DNA from 3 places in the Streptomyces sp. NBC_00012 genome. Region 3 is predicted to be linked to each of the others. Evidence: riboswitches for the same ligand, from Rfam matches in the RefSeq annotation. Region 3 holds a riboswitch; each other region holds the start of a gene.
What was found. A riboswitch is a leader RNA that binds a small molecule or an ion and turns the genes downstream of it on or off. The one in region 3 is predicted to bind cyclic di-AMP.

Region 1 (4,949 bases), 1.9 Mb from region 3:
CCGGGGCAGTCTGAGAGGGCCGATCGGCGGGGCCGCAGGCATCGCGGGCTGCTCCCGGGGTCGGCCGGAGCACTGCGCACCGCGTGAGAGACTGGTCTAGACAACTGTTGATTCGTGAAGGGCAGAACCATGGCTGAGCGCCGCGTCAACGTCGGTTGGGCCGAGGGCCTGCACGCCCGCCCCGCTTCCATCTTCGTCCGTGCCGCCACGGCTTCCGGCGTCCCCATGACGATCGCCAAGGCCGACGGCAACCCGGTGAACGCAGCCTCCATGCTCGCGGTCCTCGGTCTCGGCGCGCAGGGTGGCGAGGAGATCGTGCTCGCATCCGAGGCCGACAACTCCGAAGCCGCCCTGGACCGCCTGGCGAAGCTCGTCACCGAGGGGCTCGAGGAGCTCCCGGAGACCGTCTGAACCATGCTCCGAGAGAGAGCCGTGGCACCCTGGAACGGGGCCACGGCTCTTTTGTTTCCGGAACGGGCCGCTTTGTTTCCGGAACGGGCCGCCCGGCGGAAATCCGGATGACCGAGATGCGGGGAGTCGGAATTCGAGCAGCAGACCTCGGCCACCCGGGATCCCAGCGCGCGAAATTCGGTCGGGGCGAAATGCGGGACGACCGGCCGGGGAACATCCCGAGCAACTACCTGACCGGGAAAATCCCGAGCAATTACTTCTCTTGTATACGGCGCAATTGTTAATGCCGGGCGCCCGCCGTGTTTACGGAATGTTGCGAGGTCCTCACCCGGCCGGCGCGGGGAGCGGCGGGCCACCGTCGCAACCGGTGCGCGGCCGCTGCCCGTTCCGCGTGGTGCGCTGCCAGCGCCCTGGCACGTTCCGCGTCGCCGCGCGCCACCGCGTCCACGATGGCCCCGTGCTCGGCCCAGGAGTCCACCGGGCGGGCGGGCTGCTCGACCGCGTACATCCAGGCGATCTTGTGTCGCAGCTGGGTGAGCAGCGCGATCAGGCCGGGACTGCCGGAGGCCTGCGCCAGTGTCTCGTGGAACCAGCCGCCCAGTGCGCGCAGGTCCTCGCCCTCACCGCACCGGGCCCGGTCCTGGCCGAGCCGCACGAGCCCGCGGAGCACCTTGAGGTGAGCCTCGGTGCGGCGCTGCGCGGCACGGGCGGCACCCAGCGGCTCCAGCAGTGTGCGGACCTCCAGGAGGTCGGCCGCCTCCAGCTCGGTGGGCTCGGCGACACAGGCGCCCGCATGCCGGCGGGTGACCACGAAGCCCTCGGACTCCAGGGTGCGCAGCGCCTCCCGCACCGGGACGCGGGAGACCCCGTAACGGCGGGCCAGCAACTCCTCCGTGAGACGACTGCCGCGTTCGAAGACACCGGAGACGATGTCGTCACGGATCGCCGTGCATACCGAATGCGCCGGAATGCGCATGTCCGAACCTCCGCCTCAATCCCCGCGAAACGCGGCCGGCCGACGCCGGTTACGCGACCCTATTGCAATGCGGCTGCATTTCCGATGCCGGGCGGAAATCAATGAATATCTTTTGGCCACGGGGCGGTCGGCGGGCAGTCGTACCCCGCGGGCAGGCGGCGGGAATACCGAAGGCCCCGGCGCGCTGCCGGGGCCTTCGACGAGGTGGTGCGGTGGAGCGTCGGTCAGACGTTGACGCCGTGGGCGCGCAGGTACACGACCGGGTCCATGTCGGAGCCGTACGACGGCGTCGTCCGGGCCTCGAAGTGGAGGTGCGGTCCGGTGGAGTTGCCGGTGGAGCCGGAGAGGCCGATCTGCTGGCCCGCGCCGACGCTCTGGCCTACGGAGACCCCGATCGAGGAGAGGTGGCCGTACTGCGTGTACGTGCCGTCCGTCATCCGAAGCACGATGTTGTTGCCGTACGCGCCGCCCCAGCCCGCCTCGACGACCGTGCCAGCGCCGACGGCGACGACGGAGCTGCCGGACGCGGCGTGGAAGTCGATGCCCGAGTGGCTGCCGGAGGACCAGAGCGAGCCGCTGGACTTGTAGCCGGTGGAGACGTACGAACCGGCGACCGGGAGCTGGAAGGCGCCCAGTCGGGTGCGCTCGGCGGACCGGGCGGCGCGGGCCTTCTCGGCGCGGGCCTCGGCGGCGCGCTTCGCTTCGGCCCTGGCCTTCGCCGCTGCCTTGGCCTTCGCCTCGGCCTTCTTCTTGGCCTCGGCCTTCCGGTGGGCCTCGGCCTTCGCCTTCGCCGCGGCGTCGGCCTGATGCTGCTGGGCGTCGGCCTGGGCGTCGATCCGGTCGGCAAGGGTCTTGTCGATGGCGATGACCTGGTTGAGGCCGGTCTCGCTCGCGGAGGGGGCGTCGGAGTCCGCAGCGAAGGCGGGAGCGGCCAGGCCGCCGATGACGCCGGTGGTGGCCAGAGCCGCGACGCCGACAACCTTCGCGCTGCCGCGCGTCAGTCGGCTCGGGGCACGGTGCTTCCCGGTGGCACGGGTGAACGCCATGGAGTGGCTGATCCTTTCCTTCCTTCTCGCCTACCGGGTTAGCTGACGGGTTCGGAGCAGGAAGGTCTCCTACGGACACCCCGGCCCGTCCGGGCTCAGGCATCCGATTCACCCCAGGGACTGCGTGGGTCCCCGGCTCCCCAGGCTCGCGCCTGACGGGGACTCGGCGATGACTGTCCGGTACGTCGCGGATGCGGCATACGAGTGACGGGCAGTCGAACCGACGCTAAGCGGGGTTACTTTCATTCACCAAACGGACGGGCCGCTTTGTAGCGCATCCCACAGGGCAGACAGGCAACCTCCCACCCAGAACGGACAAAAGGGAAGGCCCTGGCGAGATCGCACTCGCAAGGACCTTCCCTTTTGTCCCGATATCTTGCGATAAGGCGAGGGGAAGCGGCCGGGGCGGGGCCGTCGACCGGCCCCGTCCTGACGCCCGCCGGGCCGGTCGTCAGCCGGTGACCACCGATACCTCGCCGATGCCCAGCGCCCGGACGGGCTCCTCGATCCGTGCCGCGTCGCCGACGAGGATCGTGACCAGCCGGTCACCCGGGAAGGCGTTGACTACCGCCGCGGTCGCCTCGACCGTGCCGGTCTCCGCGAGCCGGGCGTACAGCTGCGCCTGGTAGTCGTCGGGGAGGTGCTGCTCGACCTGGTCGGCGAGGGTGCCCGCGACGGAGGCCGCCGTCTCGAACTTCAGGGGCGCCACACCCACGAGGTTCTGCACGGCCGTCTCGCGCTCCGCGTCGGTCAGGCCCTCGGCCGCCAGGGTCCGCAGGACGGTCCACAGGTCCTTGAGCGCCGGCTCGGTGGACTCCGTGTCCACCGACCCGCTGATGGCGAGCATCGCGGCGCCGGTCGCCCCCGAGGCGGAGTCCGGGGCCGACGACCGCAGCACCTGGCCGAAGGCCCGTACGCCGTACGTGTAGCCCTTCTCCTCGCGCAGCACCCGGTCGAGACGGGAGGTGAGGGTGCCGCCCAGGCAGTACGTGCCGAGCACCTGGGCCGGCCACACGCTGTCGTGCCGGTCGGCGCCGATCCGGCCGATCAGCAGCTGCGTCTGCACCGCGCCCGGACGGTCGACGATCACCACCCGCCCGGTGTCGTCTGCGGTGATCGGCGGGGCGGGGCGGGGCGCGGCGGTGTCCCCCGACCAGTCACCGAGGGTGTCGGCGAGCAGGGCGTCCAGGTCGATGCCGGTGAGGTCCCCGACAACCACGGCGGTCGCCGTGGACGGCCGGACGTGGGCGTCGAAGAAGGCGCGCACGGCGGCCGAGTCGATCCGCTCCACCGTCTCCTCGGTGCCCTGGCGCGGGCGCGACATCCGCGCCGTGGCCGGGAAGAGCTCCTTGGAGAGCTGCTTGGCGGCGCGCCGGGCCGGGTTGGCCTGCTCGTGCGGGATCTCGTCGAGCCGGTTGCGCACCAGCCGCTCGATCTCGCTCTCGGCGAAGGCGGGCGCCCGCAGCGCCTCGGCGACCAGCGCGAGGGCCTTGGCCAGCCGGGAGGCCGGGACCTCCAGGGAGACCCTGACGCCGGGGTGGTCGGCGTGCGCGTCGAGAGTGGCGCCGCAGCGCTCCAGCTCGGCGGCGAACTCCTCCGCGGTGTGCTTGTCGGTGCCCTCGTTCAGCGCCCGCGACATGATCGTGGCCACGCCGTCGAGGCCCTGGGGCTCGGCGTCCAGCGGGGCGTCGAGGAAGATCTCGACGGCCACGACCTGCTGACCGGGGCGGTGGCAGCGCAGCACCGTGAGGCCATTGGGCAGGGCGCCGCGCTCGGGCGCGGGGAAGGCCCAGGGGCGGGCGACGCCGGGGACCGGCTGTGGGTGGTACTGCATCGAAACTCCAGTCGCGGCAGCGTCGGTCACTGGTCCGCCCCCTCGTGCGCGTCGGTGTCGGTCTCGTCGGTGTCCGCTGCGTCAGCTGACTCTGCCGGTTCGACCGGCTCGTAGACCAGCACCGCACGGTTGTCGGGGCGCAGCTGGGCCTTGGCGGCCGCCTGGACCTCCTCCGCGGAGACATCGAGCACCCGCTGAACAGCGGTCAGGGCGAGCTGCGGGTCGCCGAACAGCACGGCGAACCGGCACAGTTCGTCGGCGCGGCCGGCGACCGTACCGAGGCGGTCCAGCCACTCGCGCTCCAACTGGGCCTGCGCGCGCTCCATTTCCTCGGGCGTGGGGCCCTCGGCGGCGAACCGGGCGAGCTCCTCGTCGACCGCGGCCTCGACCTGCGGCACCTCGACGCCGCCGGACATCTTGACGTCCAGCCAGCCCAGCGAGGGCGCACCGGCCAGCCGCAACAGCCCGAACCCGGCCGCCACGGCCGTACGGTCACGGCGCACCAGGCGATTGTGCAGCCGCGACGACTCCCCGCCGCCGAGCACGGTCAGCGCGAGGTCCGCCGCGTCGCACTCGCGGGTGCCGTCGTGCGGCAGCCGGTAGGCGGCCATCAGCGCGCGTGCCGGGACCTCCTCGCGCACCTCCTCGCGCAGCTGCTCGCCGATGATCTCGGGGAGCGTGC
Region 2 (4,949 bases), 1.1 Mb from region 3:
GCCGATCTGGTTGACCTTGACGAGCAGGGCGTTGGCGGAGCCCTCCTCGATGCCGCGGGCCAGCCGCTCCGGGTTGGTGACGAAGAGGTCGTCGCCGACGATCTGCACCTTGGCGCCGAGCTTGTCGGTGATGACCTTCCAGCCGGCCCAGTCGTCCTCGTACAGCGGGTCCTCGATGGAGACCAGCGGGTACGCGGAGACGAGCTCCTCGTAGTACTCGGTCATCTCGGCGGCCGAGCGGGCCTTGCCCTCGAACTCGTACTTGCCGTCCTTGTAGAACTCGGACGCGGCGACGTCGAGCGCGAGCGCGATGTCCTTGCCCGGGACGTAGCCGGCCTCCTTGATGGCCTCAAGGATGAGGTCGAGGGCGGCGCGGTTCGACTCCAGGTTCGGCGCGAAGCCGCCCTCGTCGCCGAGACCGGTCGACAGGCCCTTGGTCTTCAGGACCTTCTTCAGCGTGTGGTAGACCTCGGCACCCCAGCGCAGCGCCTCGGAGAAGGACTCGGCGCCGATCGGCGCGATCATGAACTCCTGGATGTCCACGTTGGAGTCGGCGTGCGAACCACCGTTGAGGATGTTCATCATCGGAACGGGCAGCAGGTGCGCGTTCGGGCCGCCGAGGTAGCGGAAGAGCGGCAGGTCCGAGGCCTCGGACGCGGCGTGGGCGACGGCGAGCGAGACACCGAGGATGGCGTTGGCGCCGAGCGAGCCCTTGTTCTCGGTGGCGTCCAGGTCGAACATCGCCTGGTCGATCAGCCGCTGCTCGGTGGCGTCGTAGCCGACGAGCTCCGGGCCGATCTGCTCGATCACGGCGAGGACGGCCTTCTCGACGCCCTTGCCCTGGTAGCGGTTGGGGTCACCGTCGCGAAGCTCAATGGCCTCGAACGCACCGGTGGAGGCGCCGGACGGAACAGCAGCACGGCCCGTGCTGCCGTCGTCGAGGCCGACCTCTACCTCGACCGTGGGGTTTCCGCGGGAGTCGAGGATTTCCCGGGCTACGACGACGTCGATGGACGGCACGAGGCATCTCCTTCTGGGATATGACGCTGGTTGTGCAGGGTCGCTTTGGCCTTGCGACAAGAGCCTAACCGGCCCGGCCCGATCAGTCGGCCGACCGCCCGACCCCTGGGACGAAAAAGGACCCGAGGGCACACATTGCCGGGCAAACAGCCAGAAATTTACTGGTCAGTAACTACAACAGTTGAACAATTCGACACCCCTGCCGCACCTCCCCGGAGGAACGGCAGCACCCCGGCCGGGCGCATACGGGGAAACGCGCGCCGGACCGGGGTGGTGCTCGGGGAGGAGAGAGCCGCGACTACTTCGTCAGGTGCAGCTGCTGACCCGGGTAGATCAGGTCGGCGTCCTTGACGATGTCCTTGTTCAGGTCGAACAGCTTCTGCCAGCCACCCTTGACCTTGTGGTCGGCGGCGATCTCGCTCAGCGAGTCGCCGGAGACGACCTTGTACTCGCCGTCGCCCTTCTTGACCTTCTCGCCGGTCGGCGTGGTGACGGTCTTCTTCGACTCGGCCTGCGGGGCGGCGGAGCGCTCCGAGCGGGAGGCGGCGGGGGCCTCGGTGCGCTCGGCCGGCTTCGGCTGGGCCTGCTGCTTCGGGGCAGCCGGGGCGCTCTGCTGCTCGGAGGCGCTGGAGCTCGCGGTGGAGTTCGAGGAGGAGTTCGAGGACGAACCGGTGTTGACGCCCGGGTCGACACCGTCGTTGGTCAGGCCGCCGGCGCCGGCGCAGCCCCAGGCGCCCGGGCCCTGCATGTCGAGGAGCTTCTCGGCGGTGGCGATCTGCTGGGCCTTGGTGGCCAGGTCGGCACGGGCGGCGTACTGCGTACCGCCGGCGGCGGCCCAGCTGGACTGCGAGAACTGCAGACCGCCGTAGTAGCCGTTGCCGGTGTTGATGGACCAGTTGCCACCGGACTCGCACTGAGCGACGGCGTCCCAGGTGGCGACGGAGGCGGCGGAGGCGCCGGTCGCGCCCATCAGGGGCACGGCGACGGCGGCACCGGCGACACCGGCGAGCGTGGCGATACGGACGGCCTTGGACGGGCGGCGGTGCTTGCCCTTGCTGGAAAGCAGCATGGAACTTCTCCTCACCGACGCCTACGAGGTGAGCTGTCGGGTTCGGGCCAAGTGAGTTGCCCGGTCGCACGTCCTAGCACGCGACTTCACCCCAAGCCGGTCCTGATGCGTCTTTCGACGATCGGGCCCGGCGCTTACCTGGGTCCCCCGCTCCTGCCTACGGCGCTTTACGCGTCTGTTCCCTTCGACCGACGGCAGGATTCGGCGTGACGGTCGACGGGGCCCGCGGTGCGAGCGGTTCTGACCGTAAACATACGCAACCCCCACATTCAAAGATGGACACATCGGACAATCACCCCTTATTTGCATCTGAAGATCTGCCATTTCCGCAGGTGGGGCATGATGCGGAAGGGCTCTCCGGACGCGACACGCCAGTTGACGCAAAGAGACCCATGTCTCACTTACGCATAAGCGGACATAGGTCCCTGAACTGCCACAGTTTTTGAGGCGTTGTTAGTCGATTATCAGACTTTCCTCACTTGGCCTTCACATCGAGATCGAGGCTCTCGCCAGGGAGGATGAGGTCCGGGTCGGCGCCGACGACACCCTTGTTGGCCTCGTAGAGCGCGGGCCAGCCGCCGGGAACCTTCTGTGCGTCAGCAATCGACCAGAGGTTGTCGCCGGCGTGGACGGTGTACGTGCCGTCGACTGCCGGCTCGGCCGTGTCGCGCGCGTCCTTGCCGCCGCGCGAGGCGTGGCGGCCCGACTCGCGGCCTTCGCGGTCCGCGCCGCCGCCCTTCTCCGCGGCCGGCGTGCCGCGGTGCTTGCCGCTCTTGCCGCTGGGCGCGCCGGGCACCTCGGAGGGGGCGTCGGCGGACGCGTCGGGGGACGGGGTGGCCGAGGGCTTCGGGGACCGCGAGGTCTCCCCCGACGGCTTGCCGGCCTCGTCCGCGCCGTCCACGGCGTCCGTACCGTCCGAGGCGCTGTCCGACGACGTGGCGGCGTCGGACGGGTCCGCCGACGCGTCGTCAGCCGGCTTCTCGCTCCCGGCCGGGTCGTCGGCGGGCACCGAGCCCGGGTCCACCCCCGGCAGCGTCCCGTCCACGGCCAGACCGGAGATGACCGCGCAGCTGGGCCAGGCCCGCGGGCCCCGGTCGTCCAGCACCTTCTCGGCCACCTCTATCTGTTGCGCCCGGCTGGCGAGGTCGGCGCGCTCCGCGTACGCCTCACCGCCGTACGCCTTCCAGGTGTCCTGCGAGAGCTGGAGACCACCGTAGTAGCCGTTCCCGAAGTCGGCGCTCCACGCGCCGCCGCTCTCGCACTCGGCCACCCGGTCCCAGGTCGTGGCGTCGGCCGCGTGGGCACCGGACGCGCCGAGCAGTGGGATGGCGATGGCCGATCCGGTCACGCCCGCGGCGACGACGATGGCGGGTGCCTGACGGGGGCGACGGTGTCTGCCGTTCGCGGAGCCCATGGGGTTGCCTTCCGGGTAGCTGACGTGTGACTGGTGAGTCGAACGCGAACCTAGCCGGGTTCGAACGGGAGTCACAAGTCGATGCAGCGCAGATCACGTGAAAGTCACAGAGTTGACGGAGTGTCACTTTCCGCGTGGGCGGACCCCGGGGTGAACTCCACGGGAAGCGTGCGAAGTCCGCGCATGATGAGCCCGCCACGCCATCGCAAATCGGTAGGTTCCACCGCGAGTCGCAGGTCCGGAAGGCGGTTCAGGAGCATGGCGAGCGCGGTCCGTCCCTCCAGCCGGGCGAGCGGCGCTCCCAGGCAGTAGTGGATGCCGTGCCCGTATCCGAGGTGCTGATTGTCACGTCGTGCGAGGTCGAGCGTGTCGGGGTCCCCGAAGCGCTCCGGGTCGCGGTCGGCCGCGGCGAGCACCACGAGCACCGGATCCCCGGCCGCGATGTCCTGTCCGCCGAGGGTCAGCGGTTCGGTGGCGAACCGCCAGGTGGCCAGTTCCACCGGACCGTCGTACCGCAGCAGTTCCTCGATGCCGGTCTCCAGCAGCCCGCTCTCCCCCGCGTCGAGGGAGAGCTGGAGCCGTTCGCGCTGCCCGGGGTTGCGCAGCAGGGCGTAGACCCCGTTGCCGATGAGATTGACCGTGGTCTCGAATCCGGCGAAGAGCAGGATGAAGGCCATGGCCGCGGCCTCGTTCTCGGTGAGGTGCTCGCCGTGGTCGCTGGCCCGGATCAGCCCGGAGATCAGATCGTCCCCGGGGTTCTCCCGCTTGCGGTGGATGAGTTCGGCGAGATAGCCGCGCATCTTCTTCACCGACCTGGCCACCCCGCCGCGCGGGCCGCCGCCGTGGCGGATCATCATGCCCGCCCAGTCCCGGAAGTCGTCCTGGTCCTCGCGCGGGACGCCCAGCAGATCGCAGATCGCGTAGATGGGGAGCGGGAAGGCGAAGTCGTGGATGAGGTCCGCCTTCCCTTCCGCGATGAAGCGGTCGATGAGGCGGTCCGTCAGTTCCTGTACGCGCGGTGCGAACTCGGCGACCCGGCTCGGGGTGAACGCCTTGGCCACGAGGCGGCGCAGCCGGGTGTGGTCCGGCGGGTCGATGTTCAGCAGATGCGTCATCAGCTCCGCCTTGCGCTCGCCCGGGATGCCCGTCTTCCCCTTGGCGTGCGCCGGCTCGGCGTGGTGCGCCGGGTTCTTGGAGAGCCGGGTGTCGGCGAGCGCCTGCCGCGCGTCCGCGTACCGGGTCACGAGCCACGCCTCGACGCCGCTGGGCAGCGCGGTCCGGTGCACGGGGCTGTGCTCGCGCAGCCAGGCGTAGGCCGGGTACGGGTCGGTGGCGAACTCCCAGGTGAAGAGTTCGGGGCCGCCGGCGGGGCAGGCGGCGGGCTGATCGGCGGGGCTGTCGGCGGGGCTGTGGTTCACCCCCCGACGTTATCCGCCGCCCCCGTGC
Region 3 (4,949 bases):
GCCGATACACCCTCGCCGCCCAGGGGAGCCAGGAGATCCCGTACGGGCCCGGCCGGGCCCCCGGAGCCATGCCCGGCCGGGCCCCCGGAGCCACGTCCGGGGCGGTGCCCGGACCCGCGCCCTGGCCGTCTGCCCAGGCAACGGCGCAGGCACAAGCCATGGCGAAGGCCCACGGCAAGGCGGCCGCCCGGACCGTCGCCGAGTACGAATCGTTCGCGACCTCACTGGCCTCGCTGCGCCTCCAGGCCCGCCGCGGGACGGTCGGCCCGGACTTCGCCGAACGCGAGCTGGAGCTGTTGCACCACCTCTGGCAGCGCAGGGAGGTGGCCGCCCCCGCCTTGACGTACGCGGCGCAGGCGACGGGCCTCCTGCGCCCCCACCGTCGGCCGTCGCCCCCGTACTCCGGACCGTTCCCTCCGCACACGCAGTACGGCACCTACCTCAACGGCCCCACCCAAGGCCAAGGCCACGGCCACAACCCCGGCCCCGGCCCCGGCTACAACCCCTACCTGCTGCCGCAGCAGCCACCGCACTAGGACGGCAGCGCGAACGCCCCGGGAGCACACCGCGCTCCAGGGGCGTCGCAGCAGCCACACGCACTCGGACGCACGCCACCGGCCGGGCACGAACAGCCAGGCACGATCAGGCGGGCACAATCAGGCGGATGCCTCGGTGAGTTCGGCCAGCTCCTGCTCGGTCAGCGTGAGTTCGGCGACGGCCAGCAGCGCGGGCAGCTGCTCGACCGTACGGGCCGAGGCGATCGGCGCGGCCACCGTCGGCCGGGACGCGAGCCAGGCCAGCGCGACAGTCGCGATCTCCGCACCGCGCTCCTGGGCGACCTTGTCCAGCGCGGCCAGAACCTTCTGCCCCCGCTCCGACTCCAGATGCGCGCGGGCGCCCTCCGCCCGCGCGCTCTCCACCGAGGCGCCCGGACGGTACTTGCCGGTGAGGAAACCGGAGGCCAGGGCGAAGTACGGCACAACGCCGAGCCCGGCACGGGCCGCCGTGTCCTGGAGCTCGCCCTCGTACGTGTCGCGGGAGACCAGGTTGTAGTGCGGCTGAAGGGCGACGTAACGGGCCAGCCCCTCGCGCTCCGAGAAGTCCAGGGACTCCTGGAGCCGCGCGGGAGCGATGTTGGAGGCGGCGATCTCCCGGACCTTGCCCTCCTTCACCAGCTGGTCCAGGGCGGTGATGATGTCCTCGACCGGCACGGTCTTGTCGTCGAAGTGCGTGTAATAGAGGTCGATGTACTCGGTTCCGAGCCTGCGCAGCGACTCCTCGGCCGCGGCCTTGATGTTGGCGGGCGCGAGCCCCTGGTACCGGGGGTGGGTGCTGACCTTGGTGGCGACGACGATGTCGGAGCGGTTGCCGCGCGCGGCAAGCCACTTGCCGATGACGGTCTCGGACTCGCCGCCCTCGTTGCCCGGGACCCACGCGGAGTAGCCGTCGGCGGTGTCGACGAAGTTGCCGCCGGCCGCGGCGTACGCGTCCAGCACGGCGAACGACTGCGCCTCGTCGGCGGTCCAGCCGAAGACGTTGCCACCGAGAGCGAGCGGGAAGACCTGGAGGTCGGAGGGGCCCAGCTTGCGAAGAGAAGTCATAAATGAATCAACAGATTCCGGATGGCGCGCTATTCCATCCGCTCCACCTGCCCCAGCCGCTCCACCCGCCCCGGGTACTCACCGCCTCACCCCGCCGCTCGCGACCTCCCCACCGCCCACAAAAGACCGGCAGCCCTGACGTCGGGGGGTGAGCGTCAGGACTGCCGGGGTTCATCGGCCGGCGAACCGGCTCGGATCAAGCGGCCCACGAAGTGGGCGGGGCGGACGGGGCAACCGTCGGATCAGGGGGTGAGGCCCTTGCTGCGGAGCCAGGCCATCGGGTCGATACCCGCACCGTCGGGGGTGTGTACCTCCAGGTGGAGGTGCGGACCGGTCACGTTGCCGGTCGCGCCGACCCGGCCGATGGTCTCGCCGGTGGTGACCTTCTGGCCCACGCTGACGCCGATCGAGGACTGGTGGCAGTACCAGACCTCCGTACCGTCCTCCAACTCCAGCACGGTGCGGTAGCCGTACGAGCCGGCCAGACCGGCCGACTTGATCGTGCCGCCGTGGACGGCCTTGATCGGGGTGCCGGTCGGAGCGGCGAAGTCGAGGCCGGTGTGGTAGCCGGAGGACCACATCGAACCGGCCTGGCCATAGGTCGAGGTGATCGTGTACGAGAAGGTCGGGATGGCGTAGCTGGCGGCGAGCTTGGCCAGCCGCAGGGCCTCCGCCTTCTTCTTGGCCTCCTCCTCCGCCTTCTTCTTCTCGGCGGCGGCCTTGGCCTTGGCCTCGTCCTGCTGCTTCTGGGCCTCGGCGGCCGCCTTCTCCGCGGCCTTCTTCTCCTCGGCCGCCTTGGCCTCGGCGTCGGCGGCGTCCTGCTGCTGCTCGGCCTGCTGGAGGATGCGGGCGCGGAGCGCCTCGCCCGCGTCCGTCGCGCCCTGCTCGGCCTCGGCGGTGGTGATGCCGGCGGTGGTGAGCGGGGCGCTGGCGGCCGCGACCTCGGTCTTGTCGGCCTCGGACTCGTCGGAGAACAGGGCGCCCACGCCGGGAAGGGACTTGGCGTCGGGGAGGTTGTCCGTGATGGCGTCGGGCATGGAGATGGAGACCGGCGGCTTGCTCTGCGCGGAGGCCATGCCGCCCGCGCCGACCGCCGCTATGACGCCGACACCCAGCACCGTGGAGCTGCGGGCGAGACCGTTGCGCTGCTTGGCGACGCGGTGCCTGCCACGCACGGGGCGGACGGACTCCTCGGTGGGGTTCCACTCGTCCCAGCCGCGGTCGGGCTCACTGGTGAACTCACCCGTGAAATTGCCGGTGAAGTCGCCGTCGGGCTCCGTGCCGTAGTCGAAATCGAACCGGGACGGGGCCTCGGGGGCAGGCTTGTTGGACGCCACGGGGGCGCACTCCTTTCCTTCCTTCTCGCCTACCGGGTTAGCTGACGGGTTCGGAGCAGGAAGGTCTCCTACGGGCCCCTCTGTCTCTCACGAGACACAGGTGTCCGATTCACCCCATGTAGGTGGTTCCCCGGTTCCCTTGCGGAATTCGGCGCTCGCGCACGGTGCCGCCACTGATGACGGCTGGGACGACCGCGCTGCGTTATCGAACGTTAATAGACACCGGGGCCGTATTCCAAGCTGTTCCCACTGATCGTTCACTTCTTTGGCCTGGACTTTACGGGACACAAGCGGGTGGAATCGGACGAGTTGACCGACCTTCAGCCATTACCCCGTTTCTGACGTTGCGTCAAATGTTATGCGGAGTGGCGCCTTTCGGTTACGCACGGTGGCATCACCCCACCACGTCACTGTCCTCACCCCTCACCCCTCGCCCCCGCCTCCCCCTCATATCTCCTCAGCACCGACGATCCGCACCGTCCTTCGCCGGTCCGGCTGCCCCTCCGCAGGGCGTGCGACCGCGAGCAACGCCATGTCGTCGGTCGTCTCGCCGCCCGTGTGCAGGCGCACGTCATCGGTCAGAGCGGACAGCAGTTCCTCGGGCCCCGGGAAGATCCGCCCGCGCAGCCGGGCCGCCGGGTCATAGAAGACCCCATCGGCGTTCCGCGCCTCGGAGAGACCGTCCGTGTAGAGGAGCAGGGTCGCCCCGGCCGGCAGATCCCACTCGTCCGTGCACTCCGGCCACACCCCCAGGCCCATCCCGAGCGGCAGCGCGGGCACGGAGGGCTTCAGCACCTCCAGCGCCCCGTCCGGATGCAGCAGGATCGGTTCGGGGTGACCGCGGTTGACGATCCGCACCCGGGACAGCCCGTACGGGATCTCGGCCAGCACGGCGGTGATGAAGCCCTCCAGCACGTCGAGCCCGCCGCGCCGCGCCTCCTCCCGCGCCAGCGCCCGCTCCAGCCGCCCCGCCACCCCCTCCAGCGAGGATTCCTGCTCGGCCGCCTCGCGGAACGCCCCGATGGCCACCGCCACCGTCTCGACTGCGTCGAGCCCCTTCCCCCGTACGTCACCGACCACCAGCCGCACCCCCTGCGGGGTGTCCGCCACGGCGAACAGGTCACCACCGACGAACTCGTCCGCCTGCGCCGCCTCGTACCGCGCCGCGACATGCAGTCCGCCGATCCGGTCGGACGGCTGCGGCAGCACCGCGCGCATGGCCGTCTCCGCGACGTACCGCGCGGAGGCCAGCTGCTCGTTGCTGCGCCGCACCACCCCGTTGATCACGACCGCGAGGACCGAGACGGTGGCCAGGGTGAGCAGCTCGATCAACGGCACGGCCTTCGGCAACGTACTGGTGTACAGCCGCAGCGCGACGACGGCCAGCATCGCGGCGACACCGGTGCGGATGGTGCTGGCCAGCGAGAAGAACGGGGCGGCGATCAGCGGAGCGGCCACGAACAGCGGAATGGCGGTGAAGGCGGGCGGGGTGAGGGCGTCGAACAACAGCCCGCCGAGAATCATCAGCGCAGGCAGCATCCGTACGAACCGCCGGGTACGGGCACCGCCTCCGGCATGCTTGCCGCGCCGCTTCTCCCGCTTCCACACCTGTGGTCTCCTGCCCGGTACGCGCGCGGCTGCGGACGGTACCGCGCCCCACCCTCAGACTCGCCGGACCGGTACGGAGCGGCGACTCCTCATCGGCCAATGGGGGGAAATGTGCGCCGCGGTTTCACCCACCACACAGCGAAATGATTCAGGCCCGGCACGCTGTATGCGTACCGAGCCTGAATTCTTCAGTAGCGGGGACAGGATTTGAACCTGCGACCTCTGGGTTATGAGCCCAGCGAGCTACCGAGCTGCTCCACCCCGCGTCGATGAACACAACTCTACGGCATCTCCGGCGCCCTTTTGACCACTCGGGTTCACCCACCCTGGATTCCGCCCTCCACCCCCTCCGTCTCGCCCTTCGATCCGGCCTTCGCCCGGCCGAAATCCGCGACGGGCAGGA

Region 1: linked by a shared signal. The riboswitch ahead of OHA19_RS10455 (M23 family metallopeptidase) and the one ahead of OHA19_RS19150 (M23 family metallopeptidase) in region 3 are both predicted to bind cyclic di-AMP.
Region 2: linked by a shared signal. The riboswitch ahead of OHA19_RS24380 (transglycosylase family protein) and the one ahead of OHA19_RS19150 (M23 family metallopeptidase) in region 3 are both predicted to bind cyclic di-AMP.

Annotation. Positions count from the first base shown of each region.
Region 1 covers NZ_CP108309.1:2,266,322-2,271,270, forward strand. Annotated here, with positions in the region: gene OHA19_RS10445 (HPr family phosphocarrier protein) at 130-411, shown strand; gene OHA19_RS10450 (GntR family transcriptional regulator) at 692-1,387, opposite strand; gene OHA19_RS10455 (M23 family metallopeptidase) at 1,612-2,433, opposite strand; cyclic di-AMP (ydaO/yuaA leader) riboswitch at 2,447-2,612, opposite strand; gene OHA19_RS10460 (M16 family metallopeptidase) at 2,885-4,267, opposite strand; gene OHA19_RS10465 (M16 family metallopeptidase) at 4,294-4,949, opposite strand, start outside.
Region 2 covers NZ_CP108309.1:5,282,568-5,287,516, reverse strand. Annotated here, with positions in the region: gene eno (phosphopyruvate hydratase) at 1-1,020, opposite strand, end outside; gene OHA19_RS24380 (transglycosylase family protein) at 1,319-2,089, opposite strand; cyclic di-AMP (ydaO/yuaA leader) riboswitch at 2,093-2,264, opposite strand; gene OHA19_RS24375 (transglycosylase family protein) at 2,565-3,503, opposite strand; gene OHA19_RS24370 (cytochrome P450) at 3,608-4,921, opposite strand.
Region 3 covers NZ_CP108309.1:4,176,042-4,180,990, forward strand. Annotated here, with positions in the region: gene OHA19_RS19140 (PrsW family intramembrane metalloprotease) at 1-536, shown strand, start outside; gene OHA19_RS19145 (aldo/keto reductase) at 657-1,601, opposite strand; gene OHA19_RS19150 (M23 family metallopeptidase) at 1,844-2,938, opposite strand; cyclic di-AMP (ydaO/yuaA leader) riboswitch at 2,950-3,102, opposite strand; gene OHA19_RS19155 (PP2C family protein-serine/threonine phosphatase) at 3,386-4,546, opposite strand; tRNA gene OHA19_RS19160 (tRNA-Met) at 4,739-4,812, opposite strand.